Regions from separate parts of the Pectobacterium aroidearum genome, predicted to be linked through region 1. Evidence: predicted binding sites of a transcription regulator. Region 1 holds the regulator's gene; each other region holds the start of a gene.
The links. The regulator Fur, encoded in region 1, represses iron uptake genes when iron is present. The targets are predictions, from matches to a motif close to ATAATAATGAGAACNACTATCAA.

Region 1 (6,874 bases):
CAATCCTGATTGACGTAATACGACATTCACATCTAGTGCGGCGCCATTTCTGACGCCGCCTGAACATTCACCCAAGATTAAACACACGACCTCAGGTTAAACGACACTTTCTGTTCTGACTAACACACGGTTTTCTAACGAAAACCCGCATCAGAATTTTTCCCAATTGTCGTTGCTGGGTGGCAACGCTTTCGCGGCACGTGGCGCAACCGCCTGCGTTTTCTGCACCGGTTTTGCTGCCACTTGCAATGCTGACTGCGTGTCGGACAGTTGGAACAGCGACACCGTCTGGTTCAGCAACGCCGCCTGCTCTTCCAGCGACAAGGCTGCAGACGAGGCCTGTTCAACCAACGCGGCGTTTTGCTGCGTTACGCTGTCCATTTCCGCCACAGCCTGACCAACCTGCGCAATCCCTTTGCTCTGCTCTTCCGATGCCGATGCAATCTCACCCATAATATCCGTCACGTTGGTCACCGCACGGACGATATCCTGCATGGTGTCACCAGCGTCACTAACCAGATTAGACCCAGTATCAACACAGCGAACAGACTCAGAGATCAGCCCTTCAATCTCTTTAGCCGCCTGCGCACTGCGCTGCGCCAGACTGCGTACTTCTCCCGCAACCACGGCAAACCCGCGCCCTTGCTCACCCGCTCGCGCCGCTTCTACCGCCGCGTTCAACGCCAGAATGTTAGTCTGGAAAGCGATGCCGTTAATCACGGTGGTGATTTCTGCGATTTTTCTTGAACTGCCGGAGATTTCCGCCATGGTTTTCACCACGTTCTCAACGATCTCGCCGCCCTTCTTCGCCGTTGTCGAGGCTTGTAATGCCAGTTGGCTGGCGTGGTTGGCGTTTTCGGCGTTCTGTTTCACCGTCGCCGTCAGTTGCTCCATACTTGCCGCAGTTTCTTCCAGTGCGGAAGCCTGCTCTTCAGTACGTGAAGACAGATCGTTGTTACCCGCGGCAATTTCAGAAGCGCCCTGATAGATGGAATCCGTACTGTTTCTGATCGTGCTAACCGTGCTGGCCAGACTCCCCTGCATTTCACGCAACAGTGGGAACAGACGACCTACGCAGTTATTACCGAAGTCCAGAATCGGCTTGCCCAAATTGCCAGCTGCTATCACGCTGAAGTGATAGCGCAGGTCATTTAACGGACGAACCAGACACACTACCAAATAACGATCGGTCAGGAACAGCATGATCAGGCCGATAACCAACCCACTCAGCAAAATGTTCTGCCCAATCGTGGTGATTTGTTCAAAACGAACACCCGCTGCACCGAATTTCTCTGCACTGGCGTTACTGAATGCGGATAAGGACGCGCCAAATTGGCGACTCAATGGCGGCACAACGTTCTTAGCCTGATTTTGGTAATCATCCAGCGCGTTGGCAACGGCCTTTTGGTAAAGCGGCTCCACGCCCTGAGTAACCAGATTGTTCCAGTCACGGCTGACAGCCTGTACCAGCGCGGGGTCCAGACCTGCATGATCGATAGCATTAAACGCCACCAAATCAGACTTCAGTTTATCCAATGCGACGAGTGCGGAAGCCTGCTCTTTATCCGCGGTGGCATTATCACCACTGCGGCGAGCGTCAACGGCACGCGCCAGGCGGGTTACCATACGGAAATATTGATCGTTGCCCTGGTTGATAAAATTCATGTTCTGAACCAGCAAGGTGCTGGTTTTCGAGGTCGCCGTCATCTCTTTAAAAGAGAACATGGTATATATCGATAAGCCACCCCAAAGGACACAAAAAATGCCCAGTACCCATAGCATAGCGGTTCTGATGGCAATATTTTTTATAAGTCTCATAGCTCACTCCAAATCAGGAAAATGGTTAAAAAGATTTTTATCGCTAATCAACCGATATGAATCAGAAAATTCACACCATGAAACAGGTCACTTCTCCCTAGCGTTCACATTTCACCGAGTTGAAAACTCAAAAACCACGCTAACTCATCGGCTAAACACAGAGAATATTTAGCGTTCTCGCTATATTTATTAATATAATTTTTTATATTGAGAATGAGTTCACCTCTTTTCACAGATATAAGGCTTTTAATCAGAGAGTTACTATCAAAATCGCTGTCGCCCCTGCCTGATGTGCGTTGGCATAGGCATGCTGTCAGGCAACAATTGGAATTTAATTTTATCCTTTAATATCAAAAGACTAAAAAACTCACCTCCTCATTTTTATCTCTTCACTTGTAAATGGTTATAGTTCTTATTTCCATTTATTAGGAATATTCCCGCGAAATGTTACAGGTTTTCAATTCGATAAAAACATTATCCTTTGTGCGTATTTTAATTCTCATGAATCGTAACGTACCGTGAAGTAACTTTTATTTCCTACAAACAAAAGTCTGCTTTTAATTACAATCGAAATTAGTTATTAAAATAAAAAGCACATTCATAAAAAATGAAACAATGTCATGAAAAAATATCCATGATGATATTAGGGAAATGCGCGTTTAATCCCAGACGATAGCATAATCCCTATTTATTATGGGGAATTTAGCATCAGCAGAACTGCGTTTCGTTCCTTTACTGCCCCCCGCATTTCATACGCTCTTGATTTACGCATCCTTACCGATACGAGTTTCTCCTGATGTGAGTGTCTGTTATTATTAACAGATAAGTGGGTGAAACATTACACCATACCATTAGGAATCAAGAGGTTATTCAATTCATGGCACTCATCGGAATATTCTTTGGCAGTGATACTGGCAATACTGAAAACATCGCCAAAACGATCCAACAGCAGTTAGGCACCAACGTTGCTGATGTTCATGACATCGCCAAAAGCAGCAAAGAAGACCTCGAAGGTTTCGACATTCTGCTGTTGGGTATTCCAACCTGGTATTACGGTGAAGCTCAGTGCGATTGGGATGACTTCTTCCCGTCGCTGGAAGAAGTTGATTTCACAGGAAAACTGGTTGCCCTGTTTGGCTGCGGCGATCAGGAAGACTATGCGGAATACTTCTGTGATGCCATGGGCACCATCCGTGACATTATTGAGCCTCGCGGCGCGACGATTGTCGGCCACTGGCCAACAGAGGGCTACTACTTTGAAGCCTCTAAAGGGCTCGCAGACGACAATCACTTCATCGGTCTGGCTATCGATGAAGATCGTCAGCCTGAACTGACCAGCGAACGCGTAACAACGTGGGTCAAACAGATCAGCGATGAACTGAACCTGAAAGAGCTGGTTGGCTAAGTCCTGTTGGCTCTGATAATCCCTATCAGAGCCAAAACCGCATTGATAGGTAAAACCTTTCATAATAATTGATACATTTTTTTAACTTCTATCAGTAAACCTGTACAATAATCCCATCGGTTTTATACGTGCTTCACCATTTCCTCATTCATCAACAACGTATTGCGTTCTATACCAGTAGTGTGAATAGGGACAATATTGTTAACATTCCCTTGTTTTCATTTTGTATGTGCGGTTCTATAATTGGGACGCTATTACATTTTTTGAGCCGACCGATGTCATAGGCTAGGCAGCCTCCATTGATAAGTAAGCAACAGGACTAAACCCGCATGACTGACAACAATACCGCATTAAAGAAGGCCGGCCTGAAAGTCACTCTTCCAAGACTGAAAATACTGGAAGTGTTACAGGATCCTGTCTGCCATCACGTCAGTGCGGAAGATTTATATAAGAGACTGATTGATATGGGCGAAGAGATTGGTCTTGCTACCGTCTATCGCGTACTCAACCAGTTTGATGATGCGGGTATCGTAACCCGTCATAACTTCGAAGGTGGAAAATCCGTCTTTGAACTGACACAGCAGCATCATCACGATCACTTAATTTGCCTCGACTGTGGCAAAGTCATTGAATTCCGCGATGAGTCTATCGAAGCACGCCAACGCGAGATCGCAGAAAGACACGGCATTAAACTGACCAACCACAGTTTGTATCTCTACGGGCATTGCAGTGAAGGGGATTGCCGAGAGGATGAAACCCTGCACGATTCCACACGATAAATCGACCGCATAAAAAAATAAAACCGCCGAGGCGGTTTTATTTTTGTCTTCTTTCCAGTCGGCCTTAGCCCACCCAAGTATCGCGCAGTCCAACCGTACGGTTAAACACCAGATGCTCTGCACTGGAGTAAACGCGATCGGCACAGAAGTAACCTTCACGCTCAAACTGATACGCTTTCTCTGCTTCTGCTTGCGCCAGGCTCGCTTCGACAAAACCTTGCGTAATCTTCAGTGAGTCCGGGTTAATCGTCGACAGGAAGTCTTCTGCCGCGCCAGGGTTTGCCACACTGAACAGACGATCGTACAAACGGAATTCCGCAGGTACAGCGTGTGCCGCAGAAACCCAGTGGATCACACCTTTCACTTTACGGCCGTCAGCCGGATCCTTGCTCAGCGTTTCTGCATCATAGCTACAGTAGATCGTGGTGATGGTGCCCTGCTCGTCTTTCTCAATGCGATCGGCTTTGATCACATAGGCATTACGCAGGCGAACCTCTTTACCCAACACCAGACGCTTGTACTGTTTGTTAGCTTCTTCACGGAAGTCAGCACGGTCGATATAGACTTCACGGCTGAATGCCACCTGACGTGAACCCATTTCAGGTTTGTTCGGGTGGTTTGGCATCGCAACAAACTCTTCATGCTCGGCGGGCAAATTCTCGATCACGACTTTTACCGGGTCCAACACCGCCATCGCACGCGGAGCGTTCTCATTCAGATCGTCGCGGATACAGGATTCAAGCGCGGCCATTTCCACGTTGTTATCCTGCTTCGTAACGCCGATACGCACACAGAACTCACGGATAGAAGACGCACTATAACCGCGACGACGCAGACCAGAAATGGTCGGCATACGCGGATCGTCCCATCCTTCAACGACATTTTCCACCACCAACTGATTCAGCTTACGCTTGGACATAATTGCGTATTCGAGGTTGAGGCGAGAGAATTCGTACTGACGCGGATGGCAAGGAATAGTGATGTTATCCAACACCCAGTCATACAGGCGGCGGTTATCCTGGAATTCCAGTGTACACAGCGAATGCGTGATCCCTTCCAGCGCATCGGAAATGCAGTGAGTGAAATCATACATCGGGTAGATGCACCACTTGTTGCCCGTCTGGTGGTGATCGGCAAATTTAATACGATACAGCACCGGATCGCGCATCACGATAAAGGACGATGCCATATCGATTTTTGCACGTAGGCAGGCAGTACCTTCCGCAAATCCACCGTTACGCATTTTTTCAAACAGCGCCAGGTTTTCCTGCACGGTACGATCGCGGTAAGGGCTATTTTTACCCGGTGCCGTCAGCGTACCGCGGTATTCACGGATCTGCTCAGGCGTCAGTTCATCAACGTAAGCCAATCCTTTACCGATCAGCTCAACCGCATACGCGTGCAGCTGATCGAAATAATCAGAAGAATAGCGAACGTCGCCGCTCCATGAAAAGCCCAGCCACTCGACGTCACGTTTGATCGACTCAACGTATTCGATATCTTCTTTTACCGGATTGGTGTCGTCAAAACGCAGGTTGCATTGCCCCTGATAGTCACGCGCAATACCAAAATTCAGGCAAATAGATTTTGCATGCCCAATATGCAGATAGCCATTCGGCTCTGGCGGGAAACGCGTCTGAATATGGTCATGCTTACCGGACGCCAGATCTTCATCGATAATCTGACGGATAAAGTTGGTTGGGCGGGCTTCAGCCTCACTCATTCTTCATTCCTCAATGCTAAAACGACGTATAACCGACAATGATCCAACAAGCTACGCTGGGAAACAACCGTTAGTTTCATTTAATTATTCATAACGAAAAAAAAGGACGAGATTGCCATCTCGCCCTATCAATTTCATCAACATAAGACCACGTTAAACAAATAACGCTGTCATATTACGCCTTGTCGCGTTCCGCTTTCAGTGCAGTAGCTATCGATTCAGCCTGCGTCCCCACGACAATCTGTACGCTTTGCTTATTCAGACGAATCACGCCCGCCGCACCAAGACGCTTCGCCTGTGCATCATCCACCAGAGACGAATCCGCCACGTTCAAACGCAAACGCGTGATACAGGCATCAATACCAATCAGGTTGGTTTTTCCGCCCAGCGCCTGCAAATAGCCCCGTGCTAACGCCGCAGTATCGCCTGATTTCTCGCTCTCAGACGCGGTACTCACATCATAACCATCAGCTTCGCTACCGCTCACGGCCAGCTCACGTCCCGGCGTTAACAGATTGAAGCGCGTGATGGTAAAGCGGAACACCACATAGTAAATAACGAAGAATACCAGTCCCTGAACAAGCAGCATGTACCACTGGGTGGCTAACGGATTACGCGATGACAGCACCATGTCCACCAGACCGGCACTGAAGCCAAAACCGGCAATCCAATGCATGCTGGCCGCGATAAAGACGGAAAAACCAGTCAGCAGCGCATGCAGGAAATACAGCACCGGTGCCACAAACATGAATGAGAATTCCAGCGGCTCAGTGATACCAGTAAAGAAGGAGGCAAACGCCGCCGCCAGCATAATGCCGGCCACTTTGCTTTTGTTCTCAGGGCGTGCACAGTGATAAATAGCCAGCGCCGCACCCGGCAGGCCGAACATCATAATCGGGAAGAAGCCCGCCTGATAACGTCCGGTGATCCCCACAACGGCTTTGCCTGAATCAATAGACTGCTGGCCAGCCAGGAAGTTAGGAATATCGTTGATACCCGCCACATCAAACCAGAACACGGAGTTCAGCGCGTGGTGCAGCCCAACAGGAATCAGCAAGCGGTTAAAGAAGGCATAAACCCCGGCACCTACCGAGCCCATTTGTTGGATGTGTTCGCCAAACGACACCAGCGCATTGTAAATCACCGGCC
Region 2 (6,874 bases), 530 kb from region 1:
CCTGCTCACGACTATTCACTTTTATTTGATGATAAAACGGGCAGGATAACGACATGTTCTCTGTACTTTGGGTTGTCGCATGATGGATCGTCTCCGCCTGGTTCCCCTATCGGATACGCTGACGCTTGCTCTTTTCGGGACGATCGTGCTGGCATTAGGTATGGGGCTTGGGCGTTTTTTGTATACGCCGATGCTACCCGTGATGCTGGAAGAAGGCCGTTTCACCTTCAACCAGCTTTCCTATATTGCCAGCGCGAACTACGCTGGCTATCTGTTCGGCAGCCTGCTTTTCTCTTTCAGCCGCCGCACCTCAGCTTCTCAACCAATGTTTCTGCTGCTTAGCGCCGCTGCCGCGACCGGCGTTTTACTTCTCGCGATGGCAATGACCACCAGCACGACACTGGTTATGGTTATTCGTTTCCTCGCCGGGATCGCCAGTGCGGCGATGATGATCTTCGGCTCGTTGGCCGTTTTGCACCACACCAGACAGGCTCGCGTTATCGCCTCGCTTTACGCCGGAGTAGGCGTAGGGATCGTATTAGGCAATGAATACATCATCATAGGACGGCATTACGCCCTCACCGCCGAGCTATTATGGTGGGGAGCCGCGCTGCTCTCAGCATTGCTTTTGCTCGCCTTACTTATCCTTTCGCCGCCTAAATCCAGCGTCGCGCCACAAACTATGGAGAATAGTGATGAGCCGCCTCAGCTTGGCTGGAGGCGACTTGCGCTGCTGTATGGCCTTGCAGGATTCGGGTACATCATCATCGCCACCTATCTGCCGTTGATAGTGACTGCACTGGATATGCCGCGTGTATCTCTTCATCTCTGGTCGCTGGTTGGGCTGGCCATCATTCCCGGCTGTTTTTTCTGGCTGTGGGCCGCCAGTCGCTGGGGAACCTTGCCCTGCCTAACGGCAAACCTGCTCATTCAAGGCATATGCGTCCTGCTGACACTGTATAGTCACTCGCCCACGGCGTTGATACTCAGCTGTATCGGCTTTGGTGCTACCTTTATGGGAACAACGTCGCTGGTGATGCCCTTAGCCAAACGGCTACGCGTGCCACACAGCATCAATCTGCTTGGTTTGGTGACGCTCACTTACGGCATTGGCCAAATTCTTGGCCCGCTGCTCACCAGCGCCTTAACGAATAACAACACTGTCGCTCCAGCGATTCTGTGCAGCGCAGCAGCACTTTTCATCGCGGCGGGGCTCTGCTTCCCTTACCGTCGTCCACAACCCTAATCCCGGAGAACACATGCCATACGTCAACATCAAAATTACCAATGAGGGCGTCACCGCTGAACAAAAACGTCAGTTGATTGAGGGCGTGACCCAACTACTGGTCGACGTGCTCAACAAAAACCCGAAAACTACCGTGGTCGTGATTGATGAAGTCGAAACAGACAACTGGGGAATCGGCGGCGTGCCGGTGACGGAACTGAGGAAGGTCAGTAAGAAGTAAGAAGTAAGAAGTAAGAAGTAAGAAGTAAGAAGTAAGAAGTAAGAAGTAAGAAGGTTAACAAATAACAAAACGGTGCCACGCGATGTGGCACCGGACTTATATCCCCGACATCGTATCAATGAGCAGATACATATTCAGGGACACGACGAGCACGACAATGAGTTGCCCAATGCGCTGTACCCATTTTCCGTTGACCATCGTCCCCATCAGTTCACGGTTACCCGTGAAGGACAGCAGGGGAACCAGCGCCAGCGCAATCCCGAAACTCAGCACCACCTGACTCAACACCAGCACGCGCGTTGGATCCATACCGGACAGGATCACAATAAACGACGGTAGCATCGTTACGCTACGACGTACCCACAACGGGATGTGGAAGCGCACAAATCCCTGCATCACCACCTGCCCCGCCAGCGTGCCGACAACCGTGGATGACAAGCCAGCAGCTACCAAACTCAGACCGAAAATCACCGCAGCGGCTTTCCCCAACAGCGGCTCCAGCGTGAGATAGGCTTTATCCAAATCGGCGATATCCTGATTGCCGCTGAAATGGAAGGCTGCCGCCGCCGTCGCCATCATCGCCAGATTGACGAATCCTGCGATGGTCATTGCAATCGCGACATCGACTTTCGTTGCCGAATAACGCTCAGCACGAGTATGGCTGCCTTCGTGCTGCGTCAGGGAAGAATGAAGGTAAATCACATGCGGCATAATGGTCGCCCCCAGCACGCCCGCTGCCAGCAGCACGGCATCGGAGGTCGGCAGACTAGGCATTGCCATGCCTTTGGCTAACGCGGACAGCTCAGGCTGCGAGAAGACCAATTCGACAATATACGCCGCCGCAACAAACAGCAGCAGACCGCCGATGACCATCTCCAGCGGCTTCTGGCCGCGCTGTTGCAGCATTAAAATCAGGAAAGTGGCAATAGCGGTAAGGATCGCGCCTTCCAGCAACGACACGCCCAAAAGCAGCTTGAAACCAATCGCCGCACCGATAAACTCGGCGAGATCGGTCGCCATCGCAATAATTTCGGCCTGCACCCAATACGCCCAAACAGCGGGACGCGGAAAGCGATCGCGGATATGTTCCGCCAGATTCTTACCCGTTGCGATCCCCAGTTTGGCGGACAACAGTTGGATCAGCATCGCCATCAGGTTCGCCCACACCACCACCCACAGCAGCGTATAGCCATAGGCTGCGCCAGACTGGATGTTTGTGGCAAAATTACCCGGATCGATATAACCAATCGCCGCGATAAATGCCGGCCCCATCAGAGAAAGTTTGACCTTCCTTGATGTACGGCTTGTTGACTCAATAACACGGCTACCCGGCATAGTATGACCCTTCTAACACTGGTGTTTTACTACTCTCACAGAAACGATAATGATTATCAAGTGCATTTAGAGAGGTGATACCAATTCTTTTGATAGTTAAAGATGATGAGTCATTCAAAACCTAAAAAACATCTTTTTTATCAAACAAATCTTAACAAAATATAAACAAAAAACCCCATGCAGGGCACGGGGTTTGGAAATGAAGACACGCTATAGATACTGCGCGTAAAAGCAAAAACTATCAGTCTTGTGCTTTTGATACCGCAACCATCGCCGGACGCAGCAAACGGCCATTCAGCGTATAGCCTTTTTGCATAACCATCATGACATGGTTCGGCTGGTGATCGGCCGAAGGTAACATCGTCATTGCCTGATGCACTTCTGGGTTAAACGGTACGTTTACATCACCGACAACCTCAATACCAAATTTGCGGACTGCATCCAGCAATGATTTCAGCGTCAGTTCAACACCTTCAATCATCGCAGCCAGTGATTCATTGGCTTTATCCGCCGTATCCAGCGCGCGTTCCAGGTTATCGATAACTGGCAGCATTTCGCTGGCAAATTTTTCTACCGCAAATTTATGCGCTTTCTCAACATCCATTTCCGCACGGCGGCGAACGTTATCCGCTTCAGCACGAACACGAAGCATATTGTCACGCTCACGCTGTTGCAGTTCGCTCAACTGGGCTTCCAGCTCGGCGATGCGCGCATCACGCGGGTCAGCTACGTCTGCCGTCTCTGGCGCGGCATCCGCTTGCTGCCCTTTTGCTGCTTCCTTTTGATCCAGCACTTGCTCGTCAGGCGTTTTCTGTTCTTTACTACTCATGAAATTCTCCGCGGTTTAGCATTAATCTCGCTAGTTGCTTATTATGGGGATCAAAATCGGGGATTCAAGGGAACCCGTCATATATTGGTTTCCACCGCTGCCGATACACCACGCTGAGGACAAAACAGCAATGAACACACCGCTTACAATGAACAGGCCGTTTAATTGTATTGGCATTGTCGGCCATCCGCGCCACCCAACGGCGCTGGCAACGCATGAGATGCTTTACCACTGGCTCACCGACAAAGGTTACTCGGTTCTGATCGAGCAGCAGATCGCCCGTGAATTGAATCTGAAAGACGCTCCGACAGGTAGCCTTGCCGACATCGGCCAGCAAGCGGATTTGGCGGTTGTCGTCGGCGGTGACGGCAATATGCTCGGCGCAGCGCGCGTGCTGTCGCGCTATGACATCAAGGTGATCGGTGTGAACCGTGGCAACCTCGGTTTTCTAACCGATCTCGACCCTGACCATGCGCAGCAGCAGCTTTCTGACGTGCTCGACGGCCATTACCTGAGCGAACAACGCTTCATGCTGGAAGCGCACGTTTGCCGCGCCAATCAGCCCGACAGCATTAGTACCGCCATTAACGAAGTGGTGCTTCACCCGGGAAAAGTCGCACATATGATTGAATTTGAAGTCTATATTGACGACAAATTCGCCTTCTCCCAGCGTTCAGACGGCCTGATTATCGCTACGCCTACCGGCTCCACCGCCTATTCCCTTTCCGCTGGCGGCCCGATTCTGACGCCGTCGCTGGATGCCATCGCGCTGGTGCCTATGTTCCCGCATACGCTGTCAGCCCGTCCGCTGGTCATCAACAGCAGCAGTACGATCCGGCTGAAATTTTCCTGCATTACTAATGACCTGGAAATCAGCTGCGACAGCCAGATTGCGTTACCGGTACAGGAAGGCGAAGAAGTGCTCATTCGCCGCAGCGAGCACCACCTAAATCTGATTCATCCAAAAAATTACAGTTATTTCAATACACTAAGCTCAAAACTCGGCTGGTCAAAAAAATTATTCTAAAATTCTATCCAGCTACTTTACTGTATATAAAACCAGTTTATACTGTATGTAATCACATGTGATTACATACAGGGGCTTATCATGCTGGCGCAACTCACTATCAGTAACTTCGCCATCGTGCGCGAATTAGAAATCGATTTTCAGTCAGGTATGAGCGTTATCACCGGGGAAACTGGTGCGGGGAAATCTATTGCGATTGATGCCCTCGGTTTATGTCTGGGAAATCGTTCTGACGCCAGCATGGTCAGGCCGGGCGCTGCACGCGCCGACATTTGCGCCCGTTTTGCGCTGGCAGATACGCCAACGGCACGCCAGTGGCTGGAAGAAAACCAGTTGGATGACAGCAACGAGTGCCTGCTACGCCGTGTCATTAGCGCCGATGGTCGCTCACGTGGCTTTATTAACGGCACCGCCGTGCCGCTGTCTCAACTGCGTGAACTCGGCCAGCACCTGATCCAGGTACACGGGCAACATGCTCATCAGCTACTGCTGCGCCCCGATCATCAAAAACACCTGCTGGATGCCTATGCCGATGAACCGAAGTTGCTGGTTGCTATGCAGCAAGTTTGGCATCAATGGCACCAAAGCTGCCGTGCACTAGCGCAACTGCAACAGGCAGCAATTGAGCGCGAAGCGCGCCGAGAACTGCTGCAATATCAATTAAAAGAGTTGAATGAATTCGCGCCACAGCCCGGTGAATATGAACAGATTGACGTTGAATACAAGCGTCTGGCGAATAGCGGTCAGCTACTAACGATGAGCCAACAGGCCATGCAACTGCTGAGCGAAGACGAAGAGCAGAACATCATCAGCATGCTGCACAGCGTAAAACACCAGCTTGGCGAACTCATCAGCATGGATGACAAACTGTCTGGCGTGCTGTCGATGCTCGAAGAAGCAGGTATTCAGCTTAGCGAAGCCAGCGATGAACTACGCCACTACAGCGAGCAAATGGATCTCGACCCAATTCGTCTGTATGAACTGGAACAGCGCCTGTCACGTCAGCTCGCGCTGGCACGTAAGCACCATGTTGCTCCAGAGGCGCTTCCCGCATTCCATCAACAACTGCTGGAAGAACAGCAACAGTTGGAACAGCAGGAAAGCGACCACGACACGCTCAGCGCCTCCGTCGGTGAATATCATCAGCAGGCATTGCACCTCGCAGAACAGCTGCATGTGCGCCGTCAGCACCACGCCAGCGAGCTGGCACAGCTCATCACCACCAATATGCGTGAGCTGGCGATGCCACACGGCCACTTCACCATTGATGTGAAGTTTACGCCGGACAGCCTGACGGCTACTGGTGCCGACAATATCGAATTCCGCGTGACTACCAACCCTGGTCAACCACATCAGACGCTGGCGAAAGTGGCCTCGGGTGGCGAGCTGTCGCGTATCGCGCTGATTATTCAGGTGATCACCGCACAGAAAATGGACACGCCAGCGATGATCTTCGATGAAGTCGATGTGGGGATTAGCGGGCCAACCGCCGCCATCGTCGGCAGAATGCTGCGCCAGCTCGGTGAATCCACGCAGGTTATGTGCGTGACGCACCTGCCGCAGGTCGCAGGCTGTGGTCATCAGCATTTCTTCGTCAGTAAACAGACGGATGGCGCAGAAACGGAAACGCTGATGCAACCGTTAGATAAGCGCGCTCGGCTACAAGAATTGGCACGCCTTCTGGGTGGCAGTGCCGTGACCAAAAACACGCTGGCGAATGCCAAAGAACTGCTGGCGGCCTAAAACTCACCACCGATAAGGGCAAGAAAGGTGCATCGCAGGTAAAAAAGCTCAACTTTTTTACCTTCCTGAGGTCATACAATCGCCTTGCAGGTTTCCAAGTCCTGCAAGGTCTATTATCATCGGCAACCTATGCCCTTAAGGAATGTAATCACTATGCGCTGTAAAACGCTGACTGTCGTCGCCGCGGTGGTTGTTATGCTGACTGCCGGTTGTTCCACACTGGAAAAGGTGGTCTATCGGCCGGACATCAATCAGGGAAACTATCTGGCACCGGCTGACGTTGCAAAAATTCACACCGGCATGACCAAACAACAGGTCGCTTATACGCTGGGTACTCCTATGATGCAGGATCCGTTTGGCAGCGATACGTGGTTTTACGTCTTCCGCCAACAGCCTGGTCATGAATCGGTAAAACAACAGACGCTGACGCTGACCTTCAGCGGCAGTGGCGTGTTAACCAACATCAACAACAAG
Region 3 (6,874 bases), 2.4 Mb from region 1:
TCCTTGCAATGGCAATGATGTCACTATTTCAGGTAACGGCAACAACATTGTACTAACCGGTCAATGCGCCGCGATTTCCATCATGGGTTCCGAGCATAATGTCACATTCGATACCGCGACATCGCTCACCGTGACCGGCTCTGAGATTGCCGTTACAGGTCAATCAACGGGCAACCTGACCGTTGCCGCGTATAAAAACACCATCCGTACGCACATTGTTGCCGATGATAAGCCAGTAAAGGTGAACGTAACGGGCACAGAACATCATCTCGACCTGGATTTTAAGGGGCCCACAGTGGTTTCTTTCAATGGCATCAGCAACCACCTCTCGTGGGGAGGAACAGAACCACGCCTTTCCTCTAGCGGCGCCAATAACGTCATTAAACAAAAGCCATAACGCGCCCTATTCTTTCCTCGGAGAGACACCCGACAAACGGGCCACTGCGATGAAAAACATGACGACCCAATCGATCACTGACCGATTGGGTCGTCATGTTTAGGACAAAAATATCGCATCTCTCCCCTTAGGGAGAGATCACATCAGGCCTTAAACGTCAGCCACGGTCGCAGCCGTGCCACGGGTTGAATCAGCCCTGACCGTTCCTGAATATCAATCACAGGCGTAACCGGCTTATAAGCCGCCGGCGCTTCTTCCCGCAGGCGCTCATCCTTCAGCGTGATGCATTGCCAGGGCAACGTCTCTGCCTGTTTCGCCGTATCGATCTTATTGCGCATACTTTGCCGACGTTCGGCACGCCCTGCGCCGTGTGAACACGACCACAGCCAATCAGGGTTCCCCTTCCCAGTGACGAGATAAGAGTAGTCCCCCATTGAGCCGGGGATCAGCGCGAATTCTCCGGCTTTGGCAGGCGTCGCGCCTTTGCGATGCAGGTTCATTCCGTGTTCCGGCAGAATAATGTTATGCGAGAGATCGACCACCAGCCTGCTGGTATCCCGCGTAAACACCTGCTTCCAGGAGGAACGAATCAGTTCAGTCAGCACGATCCGGTTGATCCACGCATAGCGAGCAGCAACGCCCATCGCTTCCATATAGTCTGTCGCCTGCTCATCAACCAGACCAAACAGTCCAGACGCCGGGTATTTTTCTCCCGCAGGCCAGCAGGCTCGCGCTTTATCGATCCCACGCTGGCCGACATAAAAGCCCACGTCCCGTGAACCGGTATGAATCATAATGACGACTTCACCTTCTTGTACGCCAGCCTGATACGCCGCATGCCGATCCAAAACCGCATCGACAATTTGCAGCTCAACGAAATGGTTACCCGACCCGACAGTACCCAGACTGGAAGGCCGCAGAATCTCGCGCAGTGCAAAAAACGGTTCAGGCGCATGTCGACTATCGGCGCGAACCGCCTCAGTTCCGGCAATGGAGCCAAGTTCCGCCGACAAGCGTCGGAAGTCTACGTCTTGCCAGAGCCCCTGCAAGGGCAGCGCCGCAAGCCATGTCGCGAGCCCTTCATCAAAGAGTGCGGAAAACGAATCCGGCGTCACAGGAACATCACGCTGATCCAGCAGCAATGTGTTCTTGAGCGCCTGAATCAGCGCCGGTTTATGTACGTCAGCATCAGTATGATGTACGCCCGTCGTCAGCAAGCGCATCCCGCAGTTAATATCGGTCCCAATCGCCGCAGGGATAACAAAGTTCTCCGTAGTGGCAACAATGCTGCCGACGGGCGCAAGCGTGCCGGGGTGGAAATCCGGTGTCGCGCGAGCGGCGCAGACGTGTGCATCGCTGCCCGGTAGGTGTACCGAGGCGAAATCCAGCAGTTGCTGAACCGCCTTTTCTTCCAGCGGCAACGCTTCCGGCAACAGAACCTGCGCTTCTGCATGCTGCCTGCGAAGATGATAAATAGAATGTTGGTAATTGGTGTCTATCCCCAAACGGGATAAACGTTTTTGTAAACGAGTGAATGTAGACATGATGCTACCTGGAAAAAACAGAAAATCGCTCCTCCCGTTTCGAGGAGAAGGTTGTTTTTCCTGCAGCAGCAGATTCAGGAAAGGATGTCCGATTATTCTAAGGAGGAACGCCCTGATTGTAAACCGCTACGGCGTCGCGCGGGTGCCCCATCCTCAACGTTGCCGAGCGTCGTCATTGTGCTCACGGTATAGTAAACTGACTACATTAGTCATCTCTAAATTAGCCAGTCGCGCAGGACGGTATGAACATGACGTTAAGCAATTCGGATCGGGAATTCATGCAGGACGGTGCGAAAAAAGCCGCGGCGCTGCTGCGCGCGATTGGCAACGAGAACAGGTTGTTGGTGCTTTGCCTGCTTATCGAACACGGTGAAATGTCGGTGGGTGCGCTGCTTGAACATATCCCGCTCAGCCAGTCCGCCCTCTCACAGCATCTGGCGAAAATGCGTGAAGAAGGATTGATTAGCTATCGACGCGAATCTCAAACGCTGCACTACCGCATCGAAAATCAGAATGTAGAAACGATCGTCGCCACCTTAAAAGGCATTTTCTGCCCCTGATAGCAGCAATAAAAAATTTCCGGGAGAAATTTTTAACGTTGCGCAGCAACAGCCCGCAGGATGGCGGCCAGGGATGGCACGCTATAAAAAACGCCACAGCACAATGGCACCGTGGCGTTCGCGATTCAGTATGACGGATATAAAACTTAGAACGACGTCTTCACGTTAACAAAGAAAGTCCGCCCCGGTTCGTTATAGGTTGCAGCACCCGCACCCGCGATGGTAACCACGTTACTGTTCACCACATCCTGCGCATTACCGGCACGGAACAGGCGTTTATCAAACAGGTTCTCAACACCACCCGTCACGCTCAGGTTCTTATTAAACGTATAGGTACTGCTTAACCCGAACAGCGCATAAGGGCTTAACTCATTGGTCGCGCTACCCGTTACGCTCTCACCTTTGTAGTTATACTTCTTCGGCTTCTGGCGACCATACCAGGTCACATCGGCCAGGAAGGAAAGGTTCTCTGTCGCCTGCCAGTCCACTGATGAATTCAGGGTAAACTCCGGCGTAATCGACAGATAGTCGCCCGTAGTTTTATTCTTCGACTCCAGCATCCAGGTCAGGTTGTTACGCCAGTTGATGGTCTCCGTGACAGGAACGGTCAGGTTACCTTCCAACCCCTGAATGACGGCTTTCGGCACATTGCCCCACTGGAATATATTGGCGTTGGCATATTGAGAATTAGTCCCGCCCACCGCTTTACCGATGACATTGTTGCCTGCTTCGATCTTGTTACGGTAATCGTTATGGAAGTAGGTGATGCCAGCGATCAACCCATCACGGTGAAACTCCAGACCGATCTCTTTATTCAGGCTGGTTTCCGCTTTCAGGTCTTCATTACCGATCAGATAGCAAGACGTACCGCCGGCACAGCCCTGTCCACGGCTATAGAGCAGGTAATTCTCGTTGGTCTGGTACAGGTTCGGCGCTTTGTAAGCACGGGCGATACCCAGCTTCAGCGTGTAATCGTCACCTAATTCCTGCGACAGGTTGAGCGACGGGCTCCAGTTGGTGCCTGCCGTGCTGTGATGATCGACACGTAGCGCTGGCGTCAACATGGTGCTGTCCGTCAGTTGGACGTTATCTTCCACAAAGGCGGAAGCCAGACGAGCGGCGGATTTCTCACTGCGACCACTGCTGCTCAACGACCCCACACTCCCCGCTTCGGTCGTCGTCTGCGTGTTCGAAACCGGATCTGTCATCTTCTGCTCGTTCCACTCAACCCCGAGCGTGAGTACCTGATCGACCCAAAGATTCAGCGGAATATTCACTTCGTTGTGCGCGGTGAAGTTATCCAGTTTTATCGTGCCATATTGGTTCGGACTCGTTGTATCAAAAATCCCTTCTAAACCGCCGGACAACCCCTCAAGGATACGGGTATTGTGCGTACGCTCGTATTGCAGATACGACGTAGAGCTGACGCCGCTGTCCCAGTAGCCGCGATGCGTTACCGCAAAATTCTGGCGGTACATGCGGTTGGTTTCCTTACCGTAATTGCTAACAACGAGCGGGTTCGTGTTGGTATTTTGCGAATCACCCGCATAGATGTTGCCCTGACGGCTGGAACCCGCTTCAAACTCCAGTGACTGTTGCTTGGTCATATCCCAGCGCAACAGACCGTTGATATCTTTATTACGCACCCCTTCGCGTCCGGAAGGCAGTGAAGCTGACTGATTACCCGCACGTGCAGACTGATGCCCTTGGTTAATATCGCGTGCATCAGCCTGGGTTTTATTCAGGTTGCCGTACAGACGGAAACTCAGACTGTCGGTCAGGCCGCCCATCAGGCTGAAGTCGGTACGCTTGGTTGCACCTTCCGAGCTATGTTCCGGCGCGTTCAGGTAGGTGTTCCAGGTGCCGTGCCATTCCTGGCTCGGCTGCTTGGTGATGATGTTAACCACACCGCCCGCGGCACCGTTACCATAGCGCGCCGCCGCCGGACCGCGCAGCACTTCAATGCGTTCCACCATATCGGCAGGCACCCAGTTGGTGTCACCGCGGGTATCACGTTCACCGCGCCAGCCGTAACGCACGGCTGTACGGCTCGATACTGGCTTGCCATCCACCAGAATCAGCGTGTTTTCTGGTCCCATACCGCGGATATCGATCTGGCGATTGTTACCACGCTGGCCACTGGTTGAGTTACCGGACAGATTGACGCCCGGCATGGTGCGAATCAGATCTGACAGGTCGTTAGCGGGCGGACGCTTGCTGATATCCTCAGCCGTAATCACCGACACGCCCGGCGCCTGACGGGTTTGCTCTGCGGCCGTCACCACCATCGTATCGCCCGATGCTTTACTTTCCGCCTGATTCTGCACCTGAGGAGCAGGTTCTGTAGAAGGAGTGGTCGAGGTCTGCGCAGCGCTCAGAAACGATGTCATCCCGCAGCTAACGCCAATGAGCGTCGCCAGATAACGACGCGATTGTGGTAGTTTCATCAAAATTATCCTGCCCTGTAAGAAATGAATAAGTAGCCTGAAAAAGGAGCAACATCGCAGCTGGTACAGCGACACCTAACGACAATCAGCAAAAGTGCTGAATAACGGCGGAGATAAAACGCGCAGATATGGCGGTTATCGGGAGAGAAGCGTCATGCCGACGGGCATCACGTGGTGTTGTTATGAAATACGGTCTGTCATCAATCAGCCCTTTTCTCCGCATTGCCGGAAATGGAAAATGCATTTATCGTGCAATGTGACGTCCCCAACGAAAAATGCTATTGAGAAGTATTTGCATTACCATTTTGGCGCGGTCATTGTTACATTTGTCATTCAGGACGGGGTTTGCTCTAGCAGCAAAATGTTTTGCCAAAGCATCAAAATGGAAGGCGCAGGTCGAAGGTTTTAATCAGGTAGGTAATCACGTGCGCAGCTTCACACAGTCATCAAAGCCGATCTATAAAGATCACATCGTTCAGCAATCCAGCCTGGTCGCGAACAATTACCGTTTTATCGGCCCCCGGCTGATCGATAACACGCCGGTGCTGTTCGGCTCGTTCAGCGTCGTGCAGCTCAATCCACATCTGATCCTGCATACGGCGGATGTGATTAATCGCCACAACATGAAAACCCAAAATCTGCTGGATGACGCCATCAAGATCGCCATCGTGGTGAGCGGTAATGCGCACATCTCATTTGGCCATCAGGAGCTACATCTGGGGGAGAAACAACCGGCTTCGCTGATTGCGTTGACAGAACCAACGATGTTTACCCGTATCGGCAAACGTGATGAATATGAGCGAACGATTACGCTAACATTCGACAGAGAATGGCTGTACGGCAACATGATGGATACCGTTGGCGACTGGCAGGCCATCCACGATTTCACACAGACCCATCTGGCAACGCATCTATGGACGCCGTCCCGACAGGCACTGGCCATTGCCTTACAAACGCTGGACGCTGAACCTTGCCAAACGCCGCTCCAGCGCCTTTATTTGGAAACGCAGTGTATGGGCCTGATTATCGAGGCCTTTACGTCATTGACCGCCAGCGTAGCGCAGGAAAAAAGCAGCGGCGTCACCCTGCGCGGCTACCATCGCATTCAACAGGTCAGAGAGATGCTGGAAAGCGGCAGCGCCGATCAGCTTTCGATGAGTGAGATAGCCAAAAGCGTCAACATGAGTGAAAGCACGCTACAGCGCCATTTTCGTCAAACATTCAATATGAGCGTGTTTGAGTACCTGCGTAACAGTCGCTTGCAGCGCGCCATGCTGGCCTTGCAAAAAGACGGCATAGGTATTGCGCAAGCGGCCAGCATCGCTGGTTACAACAGCCCCGCCAACTTTGCCACGGCACTGCGCCGTGCATTCGGGATTACACCGGGGCAGTTGAAAGACCGCTTCTGATTCTGAATCACTAATAACCAAATGGAATTTGTTATTCCGTTTGGTTATTAATCGCTCTTCAGCGATGCGCAGTAAATTAGTGCTTTATCTGCCAGCACACATGACTATCCATGACCAATCAGACTGATATCACCGCAGCGCTTGCCCACCACATCATCCATAGCGAACCCAATCGGGAAGCGATTGATGCCGCCCGTGACGGAGTCACTGACTTCATCTCTACCGCGCTCCCGATCGCACAGGGAGCGATTGCCGATAGCGGGCTCGCGCCATTAAAGCAAGTGTTCAGCGGCACGGACAGCCTGACGCGTAGTCTGATTCTGGGCTATTCCGGCCACGTACTGGACTTTGACGATTACCATCCGGCGTTTCGTGGACACCCCAGCACCGTCATTCTGCCAGCGCTGTTTGCCCTTGCCGCTGAGGCGTCATCCGTAACGGAAGAGGCGTTTTTGACGGCGTATGTGATCGGCGTGGAAGCGGCGGGCAGAATCGGGCTGGCATGCGGCCCACGTCA

Region 2: the regulator Fur is predicted to act here: its motif matches at 2,839-2,861, upstream of AB8809_RS18875 (Nramp family divalent metal transporter).
Region 3: the regulator Fur is predicted to act here: its motif matches at 5,224-5,246, upstream of AB8809_RS03680 (TonB-dependent siderophore receptor).

Annotation. Positions count from the first base shown of each region.
Region 1 covers NZ_CP166097.1:3,647,746-3,654,619, forward strand. Annotated here, with positions in the region: gene ybfE (LexA regulated protein) at 1-9, shown strand, start outside; gene AB8809_RS16585 (methyl-accepting chemotaxis protein) at 151-1,818, opposite strand; gene fldA (flavodoxin FldA) at 2,696-3,223, shown strand; gene fur (ferric iron uptake transcriptional regulator) at 3,553-4,002, shown strand; gene glnS (glutamine--tRNA ligase) at 4,067-5,725, opposite strand; gene nagE (N-acetylglucosamine-specific PTS transporter subunit IIBC) at 5,901-6,874, opposite strand, start outside.
Region 2 covers NZ_CP166097.1:4,178,418-4,185,291, forward strand. Annotated here, with positions in the region: gene AB8809_RS18865 (MFS transporter) at 80-1,246, shown strand; gene AB8809_RS18870 (2-hydroxymuconate tautomerase family protein) at 1,260-1,466, shown strand; gene AB8809_RS18875 (Nramp family divalent metal transporter) at 1,563-2,801, opposite strand; gene grpE (nucleotide exchange factor GrpE) at 3,043-3,630, opposite strand; gene nadK (NAD(+) kinase) at 3,779-4,657, shown strand; gene recN (DNA repair protein RecN) at 4,739-6,400, shown strand; gene bamE (outer membrane protein assembly factor BamE) at 6,554-6,874, shown strand, end outside.
Region 3 covers NZ_CP166097.1:814,185-821,058, reverse strand. Annotated here, with positions in the region: gene AB8809_RS03695 (DUF3060 domain-containing protein) at 1-397, shown strand, start outside; gene AB8809_RS03690 (RtcB family protein) at 541-1,941, opposite strand; gene AB8809_RS03685 (metalloregulator ArsR/SmtB family transcription factor) at 2,190-2,501, shown strand; gene AB8809_RS03680 (TonB-dependent siderophore receptor) at 2,648-4,948, opposite strand; gene AB8809_RS03675 (AraC family transcriptional regulator) at 5,374-6,357, shown strand; gene AB8809_RS03670 (MmgE/PrpD family protein) at 6,468-6,874, shown strand, end outside.